One region of the Lactobacillus sp. M44 genome, then DNA from elsewhere that is predicted to be linked to it. Evidence: riboswitches for the same ligand, from Rfam matches in the RefSeq annotation. Region 1 holds a riboswitch; the other holds the start of a gene.
What was found. A riboswitch is a leader RNA that binds a small molecule or an ion and turns the genes downstream of it on or off. The one in region 1 is predicted to bind lysine.
Positions count from the first base shown of each region.

Region 1 (11,433 bases):
AGCTGAATGCAATTGTGCATCATCTTGAACTCCTAGCCAAAACATTGTTCCTGGAAACTTAGATAATAAAAATCCGAAGTCCTCACCCGTCATTGCAGGTTTAGTTTCAATAAAATCTACATTAGAATTATTTTTCATATAATTAATGAAGTTTTTGGTTAGTTTAGGATTATTTTCAACTGGTAAATACCCACCTTGATTTAACTCTAAGTCAACTTTCATGTTAAAACTCTTATTAATTCCTAGGCAAATCTCTTTTATCCGTTGATCAATTCTTTCAATCATTTCTTGTGTTAATCCGCGAATTGTTCCTTCAATTCGTGCGTGACCAGCAATCACATTTCTAATGTTGCCAACTTGTATTTTTCCTAAAGTGATAACGCCACTTTCAATTGGATCAATATTGCGCGAAATTATCGTTTGGATTTGCATAATTAAATTTGCCATTGCAACAGCGGTATCATTTGCATCTTGTGGGAATGCAGCGTGTCCTCCTTTACCATATAAATCAATATTTACTTCAGTAGTTCCTGCAAATAATGTTCCCATCCTGCAACCAATTGCTCCAGTAGGCAAATCAGGATTATCATGTAAGCCATAAAATTCATCTGGTTTAAATTTGCCAGTAAAAATGCCTAACTCATAGGCTTTTTTCCCACCACTTTCACTTTCTTCAGCAGGTTGGAAAAAAATTAAGATATTATCTTTTGGTTGATGTTCACTAAAATAATTTAATAGTCCTAATGCGACTGTCATATGAATATCATGTCCGCAAGCATGCATAACACCAGGAGTTTTTGAGGTATATTCAAGATTAGTTTTTTCAGATATTGGTAATCCATCAATATCTGCTCTGTAGCCAATTGTTCTTTTTGGACTATAACCTTTAATTAAAACTAATAAGGCAGTAGATAATTCATCAGGGGTTTTGATTTCAAGATATTTTTGATTAAAACTTGAAATTATCTTTAACAGATATTCATGTGTTTTATCTTCTTGCAGTGCAAGTTCAGGAATCTGATGTAAATGTCGCCTAATTTCAATTAATTGCTTTTCACTTAACAAATTACACACTTCCTATATGTTTCTCAAATCATCTTCTAATTTCGTTTTTTTAGAAGTTTTTTGATCAACTTTTTTTATTACTTTACCAGGAACTCCAGCAACTACTGTATATGGTTCAACATCTTTTGTAACTACTGCACCTGCCGCAATTACTGCATTTGCACCAACATGAACTCCTTCAATAATTACCGCATTTGCGCCAACTAAAACATTGTCTTCAACAATTACTGGTTTAGCACTAGCTGGTTCGACTACTCCAGCTAACACTGCACCTGCGCCAATATGACAGTGTTTGCCAACAATTGCTCTTCCTCCCAATACAACTCCCATATCAATCATTGAATTATCACCAATTTCTGCACCAATATTGATTATTGCTCCCATCATAATTACTGCATTATTGCCAATTTTGACTTTATCACGAATAATTGTCCCAGGTTCTATTCTAGCATTAAGATTCTTAATATTAAGCAGAGGTACTGCAGAATTACGTGCAAAATTTTCAATATGATAGTTTTGTATCTCAGCTTTATATTTTTTAAGTAAAGGCTTTATGTCTTTCCAATCACCAAATACTACCCCAGTTGTATTTTCAATGAATGTTTCAACAGTGTTAGGAAATTCTATTTTTGATAAATTACCTTTTAAATAGACTTTGGCAGGTGTTTTTTTAGGTGCATTACTAATGTAATTAATGATTTCTTGTGCATTCAACTCTTCCATAAATCTTTATCCTCCAAATCAATTGTTAGTATATGATTTATCCAAACTAATCAAATCTTCATAAGTTTGTCTTTTGATAACAACTTGTGCTTTTCCATTTTCCGCAAAAACAACTGCGGGTTTTAAATTACGATTGTAATTGGATGCCATGGAATATCCATATGCTCCTGTGTCAAGCATTGCTAAAATATCTCCTGGATGAGTTATTGGCAATGGTTGATCATAGCTCAAGATATCTCCTGACTCACAGTATTTACCAGCTAATTTGACATGCTCTTGTAATTTCTTTTTAGGATCAGATGCCAAAACAGTTTCATATTTTGCTTGATATAATGCTGGGCGAATATTATCTCCCATCCCCCCATCTACTGTCACATATGGTAAATATCTAGGGATATCTTTTCTACTGCCAACAGTATATAAATTATATCCAGCAGGCCCTACTATTGAACGACCAGGTTCAATCCAAATTTCAGGCATTGTCAGCGTAGTTTTTGCTATTTCATGTTTTATTGCATCAATAATTGACTGTACAAAGATTTCTGGAGCAAGTGGTTGATCATCTTTTGTATATTTAATTCCAAATCCGCCCCCTACATTAATGATCTTGCTTTGATAACCAAATTTTTCTTGCCAACTAGCAGCTATTTGGACTAATTTTTGAGCTACTGATTTAAAGCCAACTGTTTCAAAAATCTGTGATCCAATATGTGCATGAAGTCCTTGTAATTTCATTCTTGGTAAATTCAAAACTTGTTTAACAGCTTTATCTGCTTGACCTGATTGTAAATCAAATCCGAATTTACTATCAACTTGACCAGTTTGAATATATTTATTAGTATGAGCTGATATTCCAGGTGCAATTCGGAGTAATACCTTGATTGTTGTATCATAATTTTCTAAAATTTTTTCCAATAATTCAATCTCATAAAAATTATCAATGATTATCATCCCTACTTGATGTTTGACTGCCATTTCTAATTCTTGTTTTGATTTATTATTGCCATGAAAACTCAAATTTTGCATTGGAAATCCAGCCTTGATAGCAGTGTACAATTCCCCACCTGAAACCACATCACTATGAATTCTTTCTTGAGCAATAACCTGATACATTGCAATTGAAGTAAAGGCTTTACTAGCATAGCTAATGACATAAGCAACATTATTTCGCTTGAATACTTGCTTAAATGCATGAATTTGTTTACGGATTTTTTCAACATCGTACACAATTAGTGGAGTTCCATATTCATGCGCTAATTCAATTGCATCACATCCTGCAATTGTTAAATGACCTGCCAAATTGACTTGCTCATCAGTAATTTGCTCATTCATAATAATGTCCTCGCAAAAAATATATAAAAAAATCCACTGTTTGCGCTTAACAAACAGTGGAAACATACCCATTATCAGTTCTCGACAGCGCACCGTAAGTTTTTCTTACGACAGTATATAGTTTATTTAACCATATCCCAGGAAACTTAATTTTGCCATAGTTAAGCCCTTCGGCAACCTCCCTTTTCAATTAACTTCATAACTTTTGGCTAAGCTCAGTTAATTTACTTGTGTTGGTTGCACCTCTTTCGATTTACTCATAGCTTATAAGTGTTCAGTTTAAATGTCAATACCAAAAATGAATTTTATTTACTTATTTTCCGAACATTAAATTACTTGTAACTTGTAAAAAATGTGCTAAAATTTGATTAATTTATTTAAGCAATGTCTTAGATAATCCGACTATAGGGGGATCGAACATGAAAGTTATCAAATTTGGAGGAAGTTCTTTAGCAAGTGGTGAATCTTTTAAAAAAGCAATCAATATCATCACAAGTGATGAAGAACGTCAAGTTGTCGTGGTGTCTGCTCCAGGAAAAAGATTTCCAAATGATACAAAAGTGACTGATTTATTAATTAATTATGCTAATGCGGTTATCAATCATACTAATTTTCAGAAAATTCTAGAGGAGATTTTTAGCCGTTATAAAGAAATTGGTAGCTATTTCAATGTATTTGATCAACTATTCCCTCTTAAAGATCAATTATTATCACTTGCCAAACAATCTTATCCTAATGATGAATATTTACTAGCTGCATTTAAAGCACATGGTGAACATTTAATTGCGCAGCTAATGTCAATTATCCTAAATAAATTAGGCTATAATGCAAAATTTGTTAGTCCAAAAAAAGCAGGAATTACTGTTAGTGGTACCCCAAATAATGCCAGTGTAGTTCCAAAAACTTATGCAGATTTAGGTAGATTTAAAGTTAATAAAAATGAAATTTTAGTTTTTCCAGGATTTTATGGAATTACCTTAGCAGGACATATTGCTACTTTTTCAAGAGGAGGTTCTGACATCACAGGAGCAATTTTAGCTAGAGGGTTACATGCGACAAGTTATGAAAATTTTACAGATGTTGATGCAATTTATTCAGCAAATCCACAAGTTGTAACTAATCCCAAGCCAATTACCAAAATGTCTTATCGAGAAATGAGAGAATTATCTTATGCTGGATTTTCAGTTTTTCATGATGAGGCATTAATCCCTGTTATTCAAGCTAACATTCCAATAAATGTTAGAAATACTAATAATCCAAATGAATTAGGTACTTTTATTGTTCCAGATAAAGATATCAACCCTGCTAATACTATTACTGGTGTAGTAAGTGGCAAACATTTTGCAGCACTGTATTTACACAAGTATTTATTGAATAAACAAACTGGATTTACTTTAAAAATTTTGCAAATTCTAGCTAAATATAATATTTCTTATGAGCATATGCCTTCTGGAATTGATGATATAACTATTATCTTGGATCGTAATGCAGTTAATGATCAGTTAATCGATAAGATTTCAGATGAAATCCAAGAAGCTGTTAATCCAGATCGTTTAGAATGGATTGATAATTATGCAATTATTATGGTTGTTGGCGAAGGTATGCGTAATAAAACTGGAGTTATTAATAATATCTTGACTTCTTTAGCAGATAAAAACATTGCGGTACCGATGATTAATCAAGGGGCTTCACGTATTTCTATAATGATTGGCACATATGATAATGACGCCGATGATGCGGTACGTGCTATTTACCATAGATTTTTTAATTAGGAGATAAATATGACTCAATTATTAAAAGTACACGGTTCTCAAAATTCATTTTTTATTTTGGATCAAACTAAATTAAATAGTCCTTTAACTGATCATGAATTAGTTGAACTCGCCAAAAAAATTACTGATTCAGCTAATAAAGTCTTAAATGGAGCTGATGGATTGTTAGTTGTGAATTGTCCTACTCGAAAAAATTCGATTGCTCAAATGCGGATATTTAATTCAGATGGTAGTGAAGCTTTAATGTGTGGCAATGGTCTTAGAACAGTTGCACGCTATATATCTCAACGTGATCAAGTTGATGATTTTAAAGTTGATACATTAAACACTAGCTTGCAAGTTCATAAAACCGCTGATTTTGCACCTGACGTTCCAGCATTTGGAGTTGAAATTTCACCAGTTAATTTTGATAATAAGGATCTACCCTTTTCGAACTTAGGCCATAAAAGACTCTTAAATACATTAGTGCCAGAACTATCGCCATATCTACGCTTTAGTGCACTTGCAGTGCCTAATCCACATTTGATTAGTTTTGTTGATCAAAAAGAATTAGAAAGTGATACTTTAAAAAAATTGGGGACTTATCTAAATTCTCCTAACCCTTATTTTAGTGATGGAGTAAATGTTAGTTTTGCAAAAATTTTGGGACATAATAGTATTTTTGTGAGAACTTTTGAGCGTGGAGTTGGCTTTACAAATGCTTGTGGGACTGGGATGTCTGCCACAAGTTTGGCATTTGCTTTAATTTATCCTAATTTAGCTGATTTTAATCAAGAAATCAGTGTTTATAATCCAGGTGGAATGGTTAAAACAATCTTGCATTATGACAATAACCATTATTGGATTGAATTAATTGGTAATGCGACAATTACTGATAATGTATCAATTAGTGAAAATGATTTACATAATGCAAATGTAAGAAATTTTGAAAGTAAAAAAACTATCGAACAAATCGCTTATGAAAATTTTGTAGATAAATTACCTAAATAAAAAATGTTGACGATACTCCATTAAAATGAGTACTATCAACATTTTATTTTTTTACAAGACTTTTGACAAGAATTCTTTAGCACGTTGGTTATTAGGATGCTCGAAAACGTCATCTGGTTTACCTTTTTCTAAAATATAGCCATCTGCCATAAACCATAGCTCATCTGCCACTTCACGTGCAAAATTCATTTCATGAGTTACCACGACCATAGTCATTCCAGATTCGGCTAAGTCTTTCATAGTTTTTAAAACTTCTCCTACCATTTCTGGATCAAGTGCACTAGTTGGTTCATCAAACAACATCATTTCAGGCTTCATTGCAAGTGCTCTTGCGATTGCTACACGCTGCTGCTGACCACCAGATAAGCTAGTAGGATATTGATTAGCTTTATCTTTTAACCCAACTTTTTCTAATAAATCTAATGCTAATTCAGTCGCTGTTTTATCATCAAGATTTTTAACTTTCATTGGAGCTAATTTAATATTTTCAATTACATTCATATTAGGAAAAAGATTGAAGTTTTGAAATACCATCCCCATCTTTTCTCGTAATTCATCTAATTTCTTTCCTTCACCTAATTTTGCTAAATCGGTTCCATCAAAAATTATCTGACCAGAAGTTGGATGCTCTAACATATTCAAGCAACGCAAGAAAGTACTTTTCCCAGATCCAGATGGGCCTATAATACAAATAACTTGTTTTTTATCAACTGAAGCGGTGATGTCTTTTAGTACTTCAGTTTTTCCAAAATTCTTTTTTAAATGCTTAACTTCAATCATTTTATTCATGGTAGTTCATCCGTCTTTCAAAATAGCCTAATATTCTTGATAAGGTAAAGGTCATTACAAAGTAAATAATCATAGCAATAAATAATGGTAAAACTCCTCGATATGTTGAAGTTTGAATTAGTTCCGTCTGATACATTAATTCAGTAACCCCAATAACAGAAACTAGTGAACTATCTTTTAATAAAGTAATAAATTCATTACCTAATGCAGGCCAGATGTTTTTCAAAGCTTGCGGAATTATTACATATCTATAAGTTTTTGATTGACTTAATCCAAGTGAGCGAGCTGCTTCAGTTTGACCTTTAGCAATTGAATTAATTCCTGACCTAATATCTTCTGCAACATACGCTCCTGAATTCAATCCAATTGCAATTGTTCCAGCTACAACAGCTGACATATTAGATATTAAAGTTCCAATACCAAAATATACAAATAAAATTTGCACTAATTGAGGAGTCCCTCTAACAAATTCGATATAGCAAACCGCAATCCAATGTAAGACTTTATTGCTTGATAATCTCATTAAAGCTAGTCCCATTCCTAGAATTACACCAATTAATACAGAAAATACCGTAATTATTAGTGTATATTCAACACCTTGAACAAAATATGGAGCATACTTCATCATAGTATTACTTTTTTGTGAAGTCTTCATGTATTTAGCAGCTTCTGGAAGATATTTTTTATTAATCAAATCTTGTTTTTGAACTCGATTAATTGTTTTATTCACTGCCTTTAACATACCAGGCTGACCTTTAGCAATCGCAACAGCATTACCAGTTTGGTCTTCTTTTAGATCTGATCTCACAGCAATTAAGTTTTTATTATTGGTTTGATATGCATGGGATGTCAATTCATCCATAACAATTCCATCAATCTTGCCAGATTGCAAAGCTAAAACCAAATTATTAATTTTATCTAACCCTTTGTAATGTGACTTAGTCATTTGATCTTTAATCAGTTGTGCTTGAATACTACCAGTTTGTGCACCTATATTTTTTCCATCAAAATCCTTGATAGTTTTATATTTATTTTTGTCTTTTTTATTAATTAAGAAATATTCGCCAGAAGCTTTATAATAAATCTTTGAAAAATCAACACTTTTTGCACGTTCAGGTGAAGGTGACATGCCTGCAATGACCATATCAACTTTTCCTGTTTCAAGAGCTACTAAAAGTGATTCAAAACTCATATTTTTTACGACTAGTTTTGCATGTAAATCCTTAGCAATTTCTTTGGCTAATTCAATATCTACACCAACATATTTTGTCTTACCATTCTCACTAGTTGTAAATTCTAATGGTGGATAATCAGCAGATGTCCCAACAACTAATGTATGCGTCTGCTCTACTTTTTTCAAAATTGTTCCATTACCTACTTTTTTTGATGCAGCACTTGCTGGAATCGCAAATGATAAAAATAACGAAACAATTGTAACTAAACCAATAATTAAATTGATAAATTTCATTAATTTAAATTTATTCATACTACCACCACATATATATTTTAAAAACTAAATCTTAAATGATTTAGTTTCAATTGAAGTCAATTATAACAAACTTTTTTCTAAATGCATTATCTTTTTTAACACTATTTCTAACATGTACATTTATAATGTTTCACAAATCTATATTTTTTATATAAATAAAAATAAGCCAATATAAAATGCTTATATATCAGCTTTTAATTGACTTATTTTTAGTGAATTGAGTATAAGTGCATAACTTTTTTCATTCAGTTCGATATGTATATTTTATTGAATTATCAATGATTTTTATTACTATACAAAATTGAAAATGTTGATTTTATATAGTCGAAAAAGTTTCACAATTATTTTCTTGCACGTTCAGCATTTAATTCAGCTATTTTGATCATGACATCAACTGCTTTATACATTGACTCTAAAACAGTATATTCATAACGACCATGCATATTTTCTTCACCTGCAAATAAATTTGGACAAGGTAGTCCCATATAAGTTAATTGAGAACCATCAGTACCACCGCGAACTGGATCTTCATTAATTGTAAGACCCTCTGCTTTATATGCATCCCTTGCTAAATCAACAACATCCATATGCTTTTTAAGCTCATCTGCCATATTGTAATATTGATCGTGCATTTCTAGCTTGATTCGTTCAACTCCAAAATCATCATTCATCTTTTTAACAATTGATTTGACTAAACTCTTACGTTTTTCCAAGCCATCTCGTTCAAAATCTCGAATAATGTAGTCCATATGAGCATTATCAACTGTTCCAGAAAAGTTAAAGATATGATAAAATCCTTCTCTACCAGAAGTATGTTCAGGAACTTCATTTTGTGGTATTTGATTATGGAAATTAATCCCTACTTGAATCGCATTGATCATTTGCCCTTTAGCTACAGCTGGATGAACATTAACTCCTTGAATATCTAAACTAAATTGTGCTGCGCTGAATGTACCCCAATCTAATTTTCCAGGACCTTCCCCATCTACTGTATAAGCAAATTTTGCACCAAAATCAGCTACATCAAAATGTTCAGCTCCAGTACCAATCTCTTCATCTGGAGTGAAGGCTAACTTGATAATACCATGTTTGATCTCAGGATGGTTTAAAAGATATTGTGCAAATGTTACTAATTCACTAACACCACACTTATCATCTCCACCAAGTAAAGTATCACCAGAAGCAGTAATGATTGTTTGACCTTTGTATTTTTTCAAATTAGGAAAAACGGCAGGATCTAAATAAAATTCAGAATTACCCAAACGAATTTTAGATTTTCCATCATAGTTTTCATGAACCTGTGGCTTGATATCAACTGAATTAAAATCGGCTGTATCACAGTGTGCCAAAAATCCCATTACAGGAACATCGTAATTTACATTACTTGGAATTTCAGCAATTACTGCACCTGCTTTTTTATTATAGTGAACATCACTTAATCCGAGATCTTCTAAATCTTTCATAACAACCTTTTGAAATTTTACTTCTCTTTCAGTCGAAGGAAAACGGTCTGAATGTTCATCAGAGCGTGAATTGATTTTTACATATTTTAAAAATCTAGGTAATAATTCTGGATATTTCATAATAAAATTCTCCTAACTATAATTCTTCAAACGGATTAGTTGAAACTTTTGATGGAATAATATTAACTTTCCATTCTTCAATTTGATTCCAATCGGTTAAAAGCTGTGCCATCTTTTTAGTAAATAATACTTCAGTATAATGCCCTGGGTCAACTACGCATAAACCGTTTGAAATAATATCGTGACCAGTATGGTAATAAATATCTCCTGTTACAAAGGCATCCATTTTATCTTTAACTGCCTGCATAAAATATTTACTACCATCTCCGCAGATTAAAGCAACTTTACGAATTTTTTTAGAATGACTTGGTGAAATCAAACGAACATTTTTAATATGCATTTTTTCTTCAACATATTTTGCAAAGTCATATGCATTCATTTCATGATCTAATATCCCTTTGCGTCCAATTGCAATTCCATCTGTGTCAGGACAAAAACCAGTGACTTCTTGCAAGCCTAATTCTTGTGCTTCCCAATCACTTGATCCATTTTGTGCTTTATCTGAATTAGTATGGATTGAATATACAGTAATATTATTTTTTAAGATATCAGCATACATTTGATTTTGCGGATTAGCTAGATCTAGATTTTTTGCTGGCCGAAACATTACAGGATGATGGCTAATTATTAAATCCGCATTTTCTTTTATTGCTTCTTTAACTACATTAGGTCTAACATCTAGCGTGGTCATAATAGATGAAACTTCTTGGTTTAAATTACCTATCTGTAATCCGACTGGATCTCCAACAGATGCAATTTCTTTTGGAAAATCTTGCTCTAATCTATCAACTATTGTCTGAACTGTTGTCATCTTAATACCTCTTGAATCATTTCAATTAATTGTTCAACTTGCTGGAGCTTATTTGAATCAACATTTTTAGCTTTTAATAAGTTGGATTTTAAATTTTGATAATATCTTAATTGATTGGTCCATTTTTTGATGAAAATTCTAGTCTTATTTTTTAATAAGTATGGTCCAAATTCGATTTCTTTTTGAGTTAAGTTAATTTGTATATTACTTAGTTTTGCTCGAATCAATTCATAGACATGCCCCCCTGTATCAATGATTTGTTCAGCTTCAATCTTATAATTATTATCAACTAACCATGTTCTTACTACTGGCTCACCAACATTGGGTTCCAAGATTAAATTCTTAAATGGAGCTAACTTGTTTTCTGTTAATAATTGAACCATTAACTTACCACCCATACCCGCAATAATTATAGTATCAATGTTGTCGTTGTGTCTTATAGTTGATAACCCAGAACCAAGCCTTGTGTCAATTTTTTTGGACAATCCAGCTTCTTTGATATCATTTCTAGCATTTTTTAGTGGCCCTTTTGCAACATCACTAGCTATAGCAAAAGATATTTTTTTATTTTTAATTAAGTCAATTGGTAAATATGCATGATCCGTACCAATATCAGCAATGCGAGCATTAGGGGCAACCATGCTAGCAATTGTTGATAATCTAGCTTCTAACATGAACTTCACTTCCTTATTAAACTTAATTATATCAAACTATTGAGCTAATTTTGGACTTAAAAAAACTCAGAACATAATCCGTTCTGAGCAATTTAAGTTATTTTGCAAATCCAGTCATAATACTACCACCGACTATTAGTAAAATGCCGATTACCACATATAACATTTCCTTTTTGGTCTTTGATTCATGCAAAATCCAAATACC
Region 1 is NZ_CM176707.1:1,134,564-1,145,996, reverse strand. Features, by position in the region: gene AC38BG_RS05555 (N-acetyldiaminopimelate deacetylase) at 1-1,065, opposite strand, end outside; gene dapD (2,3,4,5-tetrahydropyridine-2,6-dicarboxylate N-acetyltransferase) at 1,078-1,788, opposite strand; gene lysA (diaminopimelate decarboxylase) at 1,807-3,120, opposite strand; lysine riboswitch at 3,198-3,376, opposite strand; gene AC38BG_RS05540 (aspartate kinase) at 3,540-4,892, shown strand; gene dapF (diaminopimelate epimerase) at 4,902-5,882, shown strand; gene AC38BG_RS05530 (amino acid ABC transporter ATP-binding protein) at 5,934-6,671, opposite strand; gene AC38BG_RS05525 (ABC transporter substrate-binding protein/permease) at 6,664-8,157, opposite strand; gene pepT (peptidase T) at 8,502-9,743, opposite strand; gene AC38BG_RS05515 (Nif3-like dinuclear metal center hexameric protein) at 9,760-10,554, opposite strand; gene AC38BG_RS05510 (tRNA (adenine(22)-N(1))-methyltransferase) at 10,551-11,228, opposite strand; gene AC38BG_RS05505 (GRP family sugar transporter) at 11,326-11,433, opposite strand, start outside.

Region 2 (11,433 bases), 690 kb from region 1:
TTGGAAAACAAATCCAACTGAATTGTTTCGATATGCATCCCAATCAGTTTCTTTAAAGTCCTTAGTTGATTGACCATTAATAATCAAATCACCACTATCATAACGGTCAAGTCCGCCAATAACGTTCAGTAAAGTAGTTTTTCCAGAACCACTTGGTCCTAAAATTGCTACAAATTCTTTTTTTCTAAAAGTAATTGATACATCATCCAAAGCGTGAGTTTTGGTGTTACCAACTACATAAGTTTTACGTAAATGTTCTAGTTTTAACATAAATTTTTAATCCTTACTATTTCAATATTCCAAATAATACTAAGAAACCTATTGATAAAAATAGGGCTATAAGTGCGCCAATAATGAAAAAATGACGTTTTTTGTTCATAACAAATATTGCCGCAAATTCACGCATTAAGGCATTAGGTAAATAATAAAATCTGGTTTTGGAACCAATACCATTTGCATTTAGCTTAACTTTTTTGGCTAATAATCCTGCTCTGAAGATGTGATAGTTACTGCTGAAGAATTTCACTTTAAAATTATCTTTTCCAAAATCAGCAATTGCAACCCTTTTAGAATAAAGCATATTTTGATAAGTATTAACTGACTTATTTTCTAAAATAATTGAATCTTCAGGAATCCCTTTTTCAATTGCATGATTTGCCATTGCACGAGCTTCTGATAACTGTTCATCACTTCCCTTTCCACCAGACATGATGAATTTTGGAAAATGCTTTGTTAGTTTATATTGCTTATTAGCAAACTTGATTGCACGATTAATTCTTGATGCAAGTAATGGAGTAACTTGTTTGCCATCTTTTAGTCCAGCGCCTAATACGATTAGATAGTCTTGATCATATTTATAAGGAATAAATTGGTATAATAATGAATTAATTAAATAGTTATACATTAAAGTTCCTAAATAAATAGTGATGAAAGGAATACTTGTTAACATTATTTGTAACCATTCAGGCGCACGGTGCAAGGGATCCATTAAATTCAATACCCAAATAAGCCCTAAGACTAATCCTGAAATCAAAGTCAACATATTAGGTAAGGTGTGGCTTTCATATTTCCAAGCAAAATATGCATTCCATAATAAAAAGATCCAAGAAAAGGTAACAAGCAGCAATATTATTAATACAATAGCTATAATTATAAATATAAAGATATTGCGCAATAATAAATTATGGTGTGCATCAATGAATGTAGTAATCCATATAAAAGCTAACAATAAAAATATGGTAAATAAACAACCATTGATTAATCTTCTTGGCTCTATTAACCAAGATGCCAAAAAAATAAAAAATGAAAAGATTACGACAATAGATAATACTGCAAATTTATCATGAATAGCAGGATTAGTTATAAATGTTTGAATCGTATTTAACATAATATTTTCCTTTGGTAAAAAATTGTTATCTTAATTATAATAGAAATACTACTTTTAATTCGAAAACAATGACTTAAATTTAAACATATGGAGAAAAGCTTTATGAAAATTTGGGATTATGTAAAAAATATTGCAGAAGTAATAGGTGCTTTTGCTGCATATTCAATTTTACAAATAACATATATTAGACCTAAAGAATATGTATTTAGTGCTAAGGCTTCAATATTATTGACAATATTTACAGTTTTTGTGTTTTGGATTTTGTTTATCACTTATAAATCTCAACTGGCTAAAAAAAATGAGTGGGACTTTAATGAAGAACCTCACTGGGGCGGCCGCAGAATTGGGGTGGCAATTTTGGCAGCCGTTGTTATGATAGTGGGACAGATATTGATTATGCATCTGATAGGTGGTGGAACTTCTCAGAATCAACAAGAACTAAATACTACACAAAGCCAAAGTAATCCAGTCTTTTTAGTAATGATCACTGTAGTTGCTCCATTTTGTGAAGAAGTGATTTTCCGTGGGATGTTTTTCAATATTTTCTTTACTAAAGACTCTATCTGGAACAAATGGGTTGGCATCATTTTTTGTGGCTTTTTGTTTGGGATAGTACATACCATGGGATTTACAAAATTCTTAGTAATTTATTGGTTTATGGGATGTATTTTAGCGTGGGTATATTTAACAACTAAAGACTTAAGATATTCAATGATTACTCATGCTTTAAACAATATAATAGGATTAATTTAAGAGGAAAAAATGCAAATAGCAGTTTATGTAACAGGGGGAATTGCTGCATATAAGGCAATTCAAGTAGTAAGAAACTTACAAAGGTCGGGTCATATAGTTAGAGTTGGGATGACAAAAAATGCTGAGAAATTTATTGGCTCGCAAACTTTTGCAGCACTAACTAAATATCCTGTATTAGATGACTTATGGAATCATGAAAATGAGGCAAAAATTAGTCATATTGAATTAGCTAAATGGACTCAAGCTGCCATAGTAGTGCCAGCAAGTGCCGACATGATAGCTAAATTAGCAAATGGAATTGCAGATGATAGTGTGACAACTGCGCTATTAGCTACAGCTGCGCCTAAGTTTATTGTGCCTGCAATGAATGATAATATGTGGAATGCTTTGGCAACTGTTCGTAATATAAAGACTCTAAAACAAGATGGTTATCATATCTTAGAACCAGCAGAAGGGTATTTAGCAGAAGGATATAAGGCAAAAGGCCGAATGCCTGAGCCAGATGAAATCAGTCAATGGATAGAAAATTATTTCAATAAAAATCTGAAATTAAAAGGCAAGAAAATAATTATTACTGCAGGAGCAACTATAGAGCCAATAGATCCTGTGAGATATATTAGCAATTATTCTAGTGGCAAGATGGGAGTTGCATTAGCTGAAGCTGCAAGCTTATATGGAGCACAAGTGACGCTAATTTATGGAAAAGTAAGTGTCAATTTGCCAAATGATCCTAAGATCAAGTTAGTTTCTATCAAGACAAGTCAAGAGTTATTAGAAACAGTACAAGATAATTTTAAAATGGCAGATATTTTAATTATGGCAGCAGCAGTAGCAGACTATAAAGTAGTAAATCAAGCAAAGCAAAAAATTAAAAAGCATGGTCAAAATTTGGTTTTAGAATTAACTCCTAATCCCGATATCTTAAAAACAGTTGCAACAAATAAAAAGCAAAACCAAATGGTTATTGGCTTTGCTGCAGAAACTGAAAACTTGATTGAAAATGCACAAGTAAAATTAGCTTCAAAAAATGCTGACTGGATTATTGCTAATGATGTGTCAAAAAATGTTTTTGGTTCAGACAATGATACTGTTACAATTTTACGTAAAAATAAAGTAAGTTTGCCTTTGCCGACTATGTCAAAAAAGCAAGTAGCAGAAAAAGTCATGGAATTGCTTGCTGAAAAAAGTTAAAAATAGTTGTACTAGTTTAACTCATTAATAGTCTATAATGATATACTTTTAGTTAATCATATAGCAGAGTAAAAAAGGAGTTAAAGATGAATACCAATGTATCGAAATTCACACAAGCTAATGAGTTAATGCAAACAAAAACGGCTGTTGTTTCTGTGTTGCCACTATTAATTGGTGCTGCATTTGAATATTATTATTATCATCAATTTAATTTAGGTTTGACGACAATTTTATTAATTAGTGCGGTGATGTTTCATTTTGCAATTAATTCTTATAATCAATTAACTGATTATGAAAGGTTTGAGCAATCACATAACACAGGAGTTAGTGTTAATAATATTATTCGCAACTTTCATATTCCAGTAATTGTTGCACGTGAAACAATTATTGGATTAACAATTATTTCTGCAAGCTTAGGACTTTATATAACTTTTAAGACAAATTGGTTTGTGTTAATAGTTGGATTAATTAGCTATGCGATTGGATTTTTTTATTCAGGAGGGCCATATCCAATCTTAAAAACACCATTTAGTGAGCCAATAGCTGGACTTGCAATGGGTTATAATATTACTTTACTAGCAGTTTATGTAAATATTTATGGGATGGCTAATTTTGATAGATGGTTTTGGCTGAAGACCTTGATAGTTTCGCTGCCAATTGTTTTAGTTTTAAGTAATTTGATGCTAGCTAATAATACTGCTGACTATAAAGAAGATATTGAAACTGGAAGACATACCTTAGTCTTTTATATTGGAGTTAAAAGAGCGCTGCAAATTTGGCCAGTAATTTATGCACTAGCATATATCTTCATAGTTGTAAGTGTAGTGATGAAGCTATTGCCTTGGACTGCTTTATTGACACTAGTTACAATACCTATTGTCTATAAAAATTCTATGAAGTTCATTAGACATCCTAAAAAAGAAACTACATTTTTAAATGCAATCTTTAATATTCAGATTATTTTAGTTTGTGAATTAGCTTCAATTATTTTGGGGATCATTATGAAAGTTAGATAAACAAAAACTGATGTGACAATTTGTGACACATCAGTTTTTTTGTTTGCTTTTATATTAAATCATTGGCTTGGTAAAGTTGCGTAAGAACTTTTGAGTTTTAGGATTTTCAGGATGATCGAAGATTTCATCAGGAGAGCCCTTTTCAGTGACATAACCATCTGACATAAAGACTACTTGATTAGAAATACTCTTAGCAAAAGCCATCTCATGAGTAACAATCACCATTGTTAGTCCAGTAGTGGCTAAATCTTTCATTACATCAAGTACTTCTCCAACCATTTCTGGATCAAGAGCACTAGTTGGCTCATCAAATAATAATATTTCTGGGTTCATAGAGATCGCTCTGGCAATTGCGACACGCTGTTTTTGCCCACCTGATAATTGCTTTGGCTTTGCATCTAAATATGGATCCATCCCAACTTTTTTCAAGTTATCTACTGCAATCTTATGTGCTTCTTCGCGGCTGCGGTGCAAGACAAGTTGCTGACCGATCATTACATTTGCTAACACATCTTTATTTTCAAATAAATCAAATTGTTGGAAAACCATGCCAACTTTTGAACGATATTTATTACGATTAAATCCTGGCTTCAAAATATTATTATTGTGAAATAATATTTTGCCTCCAGTTGGCTCTTCTAATAAGTTAATTGATCTTAACATAGTAGATTTACCACCACCAGAAGGTCCAATAATAGTTAGGATTTCGCCTTTATATACGTCAAAGCTAATATCACGCAACACCTTGTGGTCACCATATGATTTTTGCAAGTGATCTAGTTTTAATATTGGTTCTGAATTACTCATCTAATCCCTCCTCAGGTGTGTCTACTTGCAGCTGGTTTGCCATTAAATTATAGTTCTTAGGCCCTTCTAAGTGTCTTTCAATAACTCTGAAGATTCTGGTAATTGAGAATGTCAAAATTAGGTAAATTGCTGAAATTACTAAGTAAGTTTGGAAGAATTGGAAGGTTTGACTAGCAATAGTTGTACCTACAAAGAATAACTCTGATACAGAAATAATACTCAATACTGAAGTATCCTTAATATTTACGATAAATTCATTAGTAATTGAAGGAAGTGAATTTCTAATGGCTTGTGGCAAAATTATATGTAGCATTCTTTGAAAATGAGTCATTCCTAACGCACTTGCTGCTTCAAATTGTCCTTCAGGAGTAGAAATAATCCCCCCTCTGATAACTTCTGCTAGATACGCTCCAGTATTAATTGAAACAATGACCAATGCAGCTAGTGTTCTATTCAAATTTAAATGCCAGAATTGTGCAATACCATAGTAAATAACTGCTGCTTGAACCATCATAGGAGTTCCACGAAAGACTTCAATATATACAGATAAAATGAAGTTAATAACTTTCATAAACCATCTTTTACCAGTGGTAGTTGGAGTTGGAATAGTTCTGACAATTCCAACTAATAATCCAATGATAAATCCAATAATGGTACCAATTAAAGCTAAGAACAAGGTCATACCAACACCACTTAAAATCATGCCACCATAATTTTTCATTAATGAAGTAAACCAGTTTTGCTTTTTAGTTTGAATTTTTGGCTGTTCTTTAACAGCTTCATCCATGAACTTTTTACGTTCAGAATTAGAAATTCCTGCTAAGACTTTGTTAACTTGTCCCAATAATGGATTACCTTTTTTGATACCTACAGCAGTATCTGCGTCATCTGGATTAACATAAAATCCAGGCATTTTACTTAAATCGATTGCCTTAATATTAGGGTTAACTAATTTAAATGATTGGCCTTCTACATCTTCTGCAACATAACCATCAATTGTCCCAGCTTGCAATGATTCTCTCATAGCAGCGAAGTCTCTCATGGCAGGTTCTCTGGTAGAGCCTTTTAATTGCTTAATCAAATCATAATGAAGTGTTCCTTGTTGAGCAGTTAATTTTGCATTTTTAAAATCATCTAGTGTCTTGGCATTTGCATAACGACTATTTTTATTAACAATTACGATAAATGTTCCTTTATGGTAAGGAGTCGAAAAATCAATAGTTTTTTTACGCTCTGCAGTAGGAGACATACCAGCAATGATCATATCAATCTTGCCTGATGTTAATGCAGGCAATAATCCATCCCATTGAGTTTTAACTGCAACTACTTTACGGTGCAATTTTTGACCAATAACTTTGGCAATTTTAACATCATAACCATTTGCATATTGATGAGTACCATCAATTGGAATAGCTCCATTTGCATCAGTTGTTTGTGTCCAGTTGTATGGCGGGTAATTAGCCTCCATACCAACTTTTAATACGCCTTTGTCTGCAGCATATACATGATTAGTATGACTTGCTAGACCCAAGAACATAAATACAGCTAGTAATGCTAGCCACCAATGATTTTTTGACTTCATTTTGAAACCTCCAGTATATTTTCAAATAAAGCCAATACAATAATTGAGCAAAATAAAAGCCTCATTACATACGCAATAAGGCTAGCTTGACTTTCTTTTGGAAAAGACCAAATCATATAGCGCTCCCCAGAAAAAATCTGAGACAGTCCGCAAGATTTTTTCTTGCAGCCCAACAAAATGATGATCACGAATTCAACATTTGTTTCGGCGACAATCCTTACGGCTACATTCATAACGTTCGTGGCGCTCTGTAGCTGTCGTGAGTTGTCGCAACCTCTATTGCATTGGATATTATTAACATGGTTTATACGATAATGCAGATAGGAGTTAATGTCAAGAAATAATTATGGAGTAAGCTAAGATTTATTGTTAGAATCCATCCTGTTTTTCTTTACAAATTTTTCCAATCGTGCTTCATTGCATGAAAATTTTATTCGGACTAAAGTAGCTGGTGACAAAAGAAATTGTGAGGGACAAAATATCATGTCAAAATTAGAAGTAAAAGATCTGCATGTTGAAATTGATCATAAAGAAATTTTAAAGGGGGTTAATCTTACTTTAAAAACAGGTGAAATTCACGCAATTATGGGACCTAATGGAACAGGAAAGTCAACTCTATCTGAATCAATTATGGGTAATCCTGCATATAAAGTCACCAAAGGGCAAGTATTACTTGATGGAGTTAATATCTTAGATAAAACAGTTGATGAAAGAGCTAGAATGGGATTGTTTTTAGCAATGCAATATCCTGCGGAAATCCCAGGGATCACTAACGCAGAATTTATTAGAGGAGCATTAAATGCTAGAAGAGCAGAGAATGATCCAATCTCAATTCGCAAATTCTGGCCAAAACTAGAAGAAATGATGGATTATTTAGACATGAAAGAAGATATGGCTGATCGTTATTTGAATGAGGGCTTTTCTGGTGGTGAAAAAAAGCGAAATGAAATTTTGCAGCTGTTAATGATTGAACCTAAATTTGCAATCCTAGATGAAATTGACTCAGGGCTTGATATTGATGCGCTAAAGGTCGTTTCTAAAGGAGTTAATAGAATGCGTAGTCAAAATTTTGGTGCATTAATCATCACTCACTACCAAAGATTGCTTAATTATATTGTCCCAGATGTAGTGCATGTCATGATGGGTGGTAAAGTTGTGACTCAAGGAGGACCTGACTTAGCAAAAAGGCTAGAAGATGAAGGATATGCTGGCTTGCGTGATGAATTGGGATTAGATATTGAACTAACTGATGAAGATGCATAACGAGGATAATTTCATGAATAAAACTGAAGACATTAAGCAATATGCTGAAACAATAGGTGAACCTTCATGGTTTACTAATATGCGAATAAACGCCTATCAACAATTAGCTAATTTAAAAATGCCTGTCTTTCAAAAAATTAACTATAGTTCATGGTCAATTCATCCTACAAAACCATTCGCAGCTAGCTCAGTAAACAATTACCAAAATGATCCAAGCTATGACATTATTCAAGTTAATTCAGAAATCAAAAAAATTGAAGTTCCTAAAAATTTGCAAGATCAAGGTGTAATTGTCTGCACACTGCAGCAAGCTATCAAGCAATACCCTGAATTAATCAAGCAATACTTGATGAAACTAGCAATTAAAGCTGATGAAAATTATTTAACTGCAGAACATTTAGTAAATTTAAATAGTGGTTTAGTAATTTATGTCCCCAAAAATATCAAAATTAAAAAAGCAATATCTGTTTTATTTGAACAAACTCAGCCAGATTATGTACATCATTTATTGCTGGTGGCAGATAAAAATAGTGAGGTAAATTATTTAGAAAGTATTATTAGTAATGATAATGGACAAGTCGCTAATATTATTTCCGAGGTAATAGCACTAGAAAATAGTCGTGTGAAATATTCAAGCATTGACCAATTAAGTAAAACTACTACTGCATATTTGAATAGAAGAGGATATTTAGCAAAAGATGCCAGGATTGATTGGTCATTGGGGATGATGAGTGATGGCAATATTGTAGGTGATTTTGATTCTGAATTAGTTGGTGCAGGATCACATGCAGAATTAAAGGTCATCGCAATATCTAGTGGCAAACAAATGCAAGGAATAGACACTAGAGTGACTAACTATGGGATTGGTTCAATTGGACATATTTTACAACATGGGGTAATCTTGCAAGAATCTAGTCTGATCTTCAATGGAATTGGACATATTATGAAAGGTGCCAAAAGAAGTGATGCTCAACAAGAAAGTAGAGTGTTGATGTTATCAAGCAAAGCTCGAGGAGATGCTAATCCAATTTTATTAATTGATGATAATGATGTTAATGCAGGACATGCTGCAAGTGTAGGTAGAATTGATCAAGAACAATTGTATTATCTAATGAGTCGAGGAATCCCTGAAATAATCGCCAAAAGATTAGTTATTAGAGGATTTTTAGGACCTGTATTAACTGCAATTCCAGAAAAAAAGCTAAGGCAAAAACTAGTTCAAGTTATTGAAGATAAGTTAATTGAGGCACAATAAATGTATCGTGATGATTTTCCTTTATTACAAATTAAAGAAAATGGTGAGCCAATTGTATATTTAGATAATGCTGCAACTAGCCAAAAGCCGTATCAAGTAATCAACACTATTAGTGACTATTATAGATTAGACAATGCTAATATCCACCGTGGGGTTTATGAATTATCTGAAAGAGCAACTGAAAAATATGAACAAGTAAGAAATAAAGTAGCTAAATTAATTAATGTTAAAGCTTGCGAAATAGTTTTCACTCGCAGCACTACAGAAAGTATTAATTGGATTGCTAGAAGTTATGGACAGCATTTAAAGCCAGGTGATGAAATTGTAATCTCATATGCAGAACACCATAGTAATTTAGTGCCTTGGCAAAATCTAGCACAATTAACTGGAGCTAAATTAAAATACATTAAGTTAAATGATGCAGGACAAGTTGATCTGTCTGATGCCAAAAAAGTAATCGCAGATCAAACAAAAATTGTTTCAATTGCACATGTCACTAATGTTTTAGGTAGTATTAATCCAATAAAATCTTTAGCGCAACTCGCGCATAAACACCATAGCGTTATAGCAATCGATGGTGCACAAGCAGTAGGTCATATGCCAGTAGATATTCAAGATTTAGATGTTGATTATTATGCATTTTCTGCGCATAAGATGTTAGGACCAACAGGAGTTGGAGTGTTATGGAGTCGTTATAAGTTATTAGAAAAAATGCCACCAATTCAATTTGGAGGTGAGATGATTGAAGAAGTATCTCTGCAATCATCAACTTATAAAATGCCTCCATTAAAATTTGAAGCAGGCACACAAAACATAGCTGGAGTAATTGGCTTTGGCAGTGCAATTGATTATTTAAATAAAGTGGGGTTATCTAATATTGCTGCAATTGAACATGAATTGATTTCTTATCTAATTAATGAACTACAAAAACTGCCCTATGTAACAATTTATGGCACTAAACATGAAACTGGGATAGTGTCTTTCAATTTAAAAAACATTCATCCACATGACGTTGCTACGGCTCTTGATATGCAAGGGGTATGCGTTAGAGCAGGACATCATTGCGCGCAAGTGATGATGTCACAATTAAAAGTTAGTGCAACGCTAAGAGTGAGTGTGTATTTTTATAATACTAAACAAGATATTGATCGCTTAATTAATGCGATCAAAGCAACTGAGGAGTACTTTAATGGGACTTGCAAAATTAGATAATTTATATAGACAAATTATTTTAGAATATGCACAAATGCCACATCATTATGGACAATTATCAAAAGCCACTGCTGCAGTTGAATTACATAATCCAACTTGTGGGGACGTGTTAATAGTCCAAGCAAATATAAAAAACAATGAAATTGTAGATGTCGCATTTACAGGTCATGGTTGCACAATATCTAAGGCTTCTGCTTCGATGATGACAGATTTAGTTATTGGCAAAAATATCCAAGAGGTTTCAGATGATGTTTTATTATTTTCTGATATGGTTATGGGAAAAATAAATGCAGATAGTGATTTAGAAAAAAAGCTAGGTGATGCAACAGTGTTTTCAAATCTAAAAAAATTCCCTGCAAGAATAAAATGCGCAACTCTAGCTTGGAAAGCAATCTATCAGTTAATTGAAAGAAGTGAAAATAATGACTAGTAAAATACCTACTATAGGTGAATATCAATATGGTTTTAAAGATGATATCACGCCAGTGTTGACAACTGGTGAGGGATTAAATGAGGATGTTATTAGGCAAATATCTAAAGCTAAAAATGAGCCAAAATGGATGCTTGATTTTCGACTAAAGGCTTATAAAACTTACTTAAAAGCTCCAATGCCTAATTTTGGACCTGATTTAAACAAGATTGATTTTAAGCATATTAATTATTTCAGACGTGACACTGACTTTGTGGCGCGTGATTGGAGTGAAGTGCCAGATAAGATTAAAGAAACCTTTGATAGATTAGGTGTGCCTCAAGCAGAGCGTAAATATCTAGCAGGATCATCTGCACAATATGAATCAGAAGTTGTCTATCATAATATGAGGAAGAATTTTGAAAAGATGGGTATTATCTTTATGTCAACAGACCAAGCATTGCAAGAATACCCAGATTTAGTAAAGAAGTATTTTGGTAAATTAATTCCACCAGAGGATAATAAAATGGCTGCTCTTAATTCTGCTGTATGGTCTGG
Region 2 is NZ_CM176707.1:447,350-458,782, forward strand. Features, by position in the region: gene AC38BG_RS02205 (ABC transporter ATP-binding protein/permease) at 1-270, opposite strand, end outside; gene AC38BG_RS02210 (YdcF family protein) at 287-1,387, opposite strand; gene AC38BG_RS02215 (CPBP family intramembrane glutamic endopeptidase) at 1,490-2,140, shown strand; gene coaBC (bifunctional phosphopantothenoylcysteine decarboxylase/phosphopantothenate--cysteine ligase CoaBC) at 2,150-3,331, shown strand; gene AC38BG_RS02225 (prenyltransferase) at 3,418-4,347, shown strand; gene AC38BG_RS02230 (amino acid ABC transporter ATP-binding protein) at 4,402-5,154, opposite strand; gene AC38BG_RS02235 (ABC transporter substrate-binding protein/permease) at 5,147-6,736, opposite strand; lysine riboswitch at 6,846-7,023, opposite strand; gene sufC (Fe-S cluster assembly ATPase SufC) at 7,220-7,999, shown strand; gene sufD (Fe-S cluster assembly protein SufD) at 8,013-9,254, shown strand; gene AC38BG_RS02250 (cysteine desulfurase) at 9,255-10,466, shown strand; gene sufU (Fe-S cluster assembly sulfur transfer protein SufU) at 10,444-10,896, shown strand; gene sufB (Fe-S cluster assembly protein SufB) at 10,889-11,433, shown strand, end outside.
Region 2: it holds a riboswitch for lysine, as region 1 does, so the genes downstream of both, AC38BG_RS02235 (ABC transporter substrate-binding protein/permease) here and lysA (diaminopimelate decarboxylase) in region 1, are expected to answer to the same signal.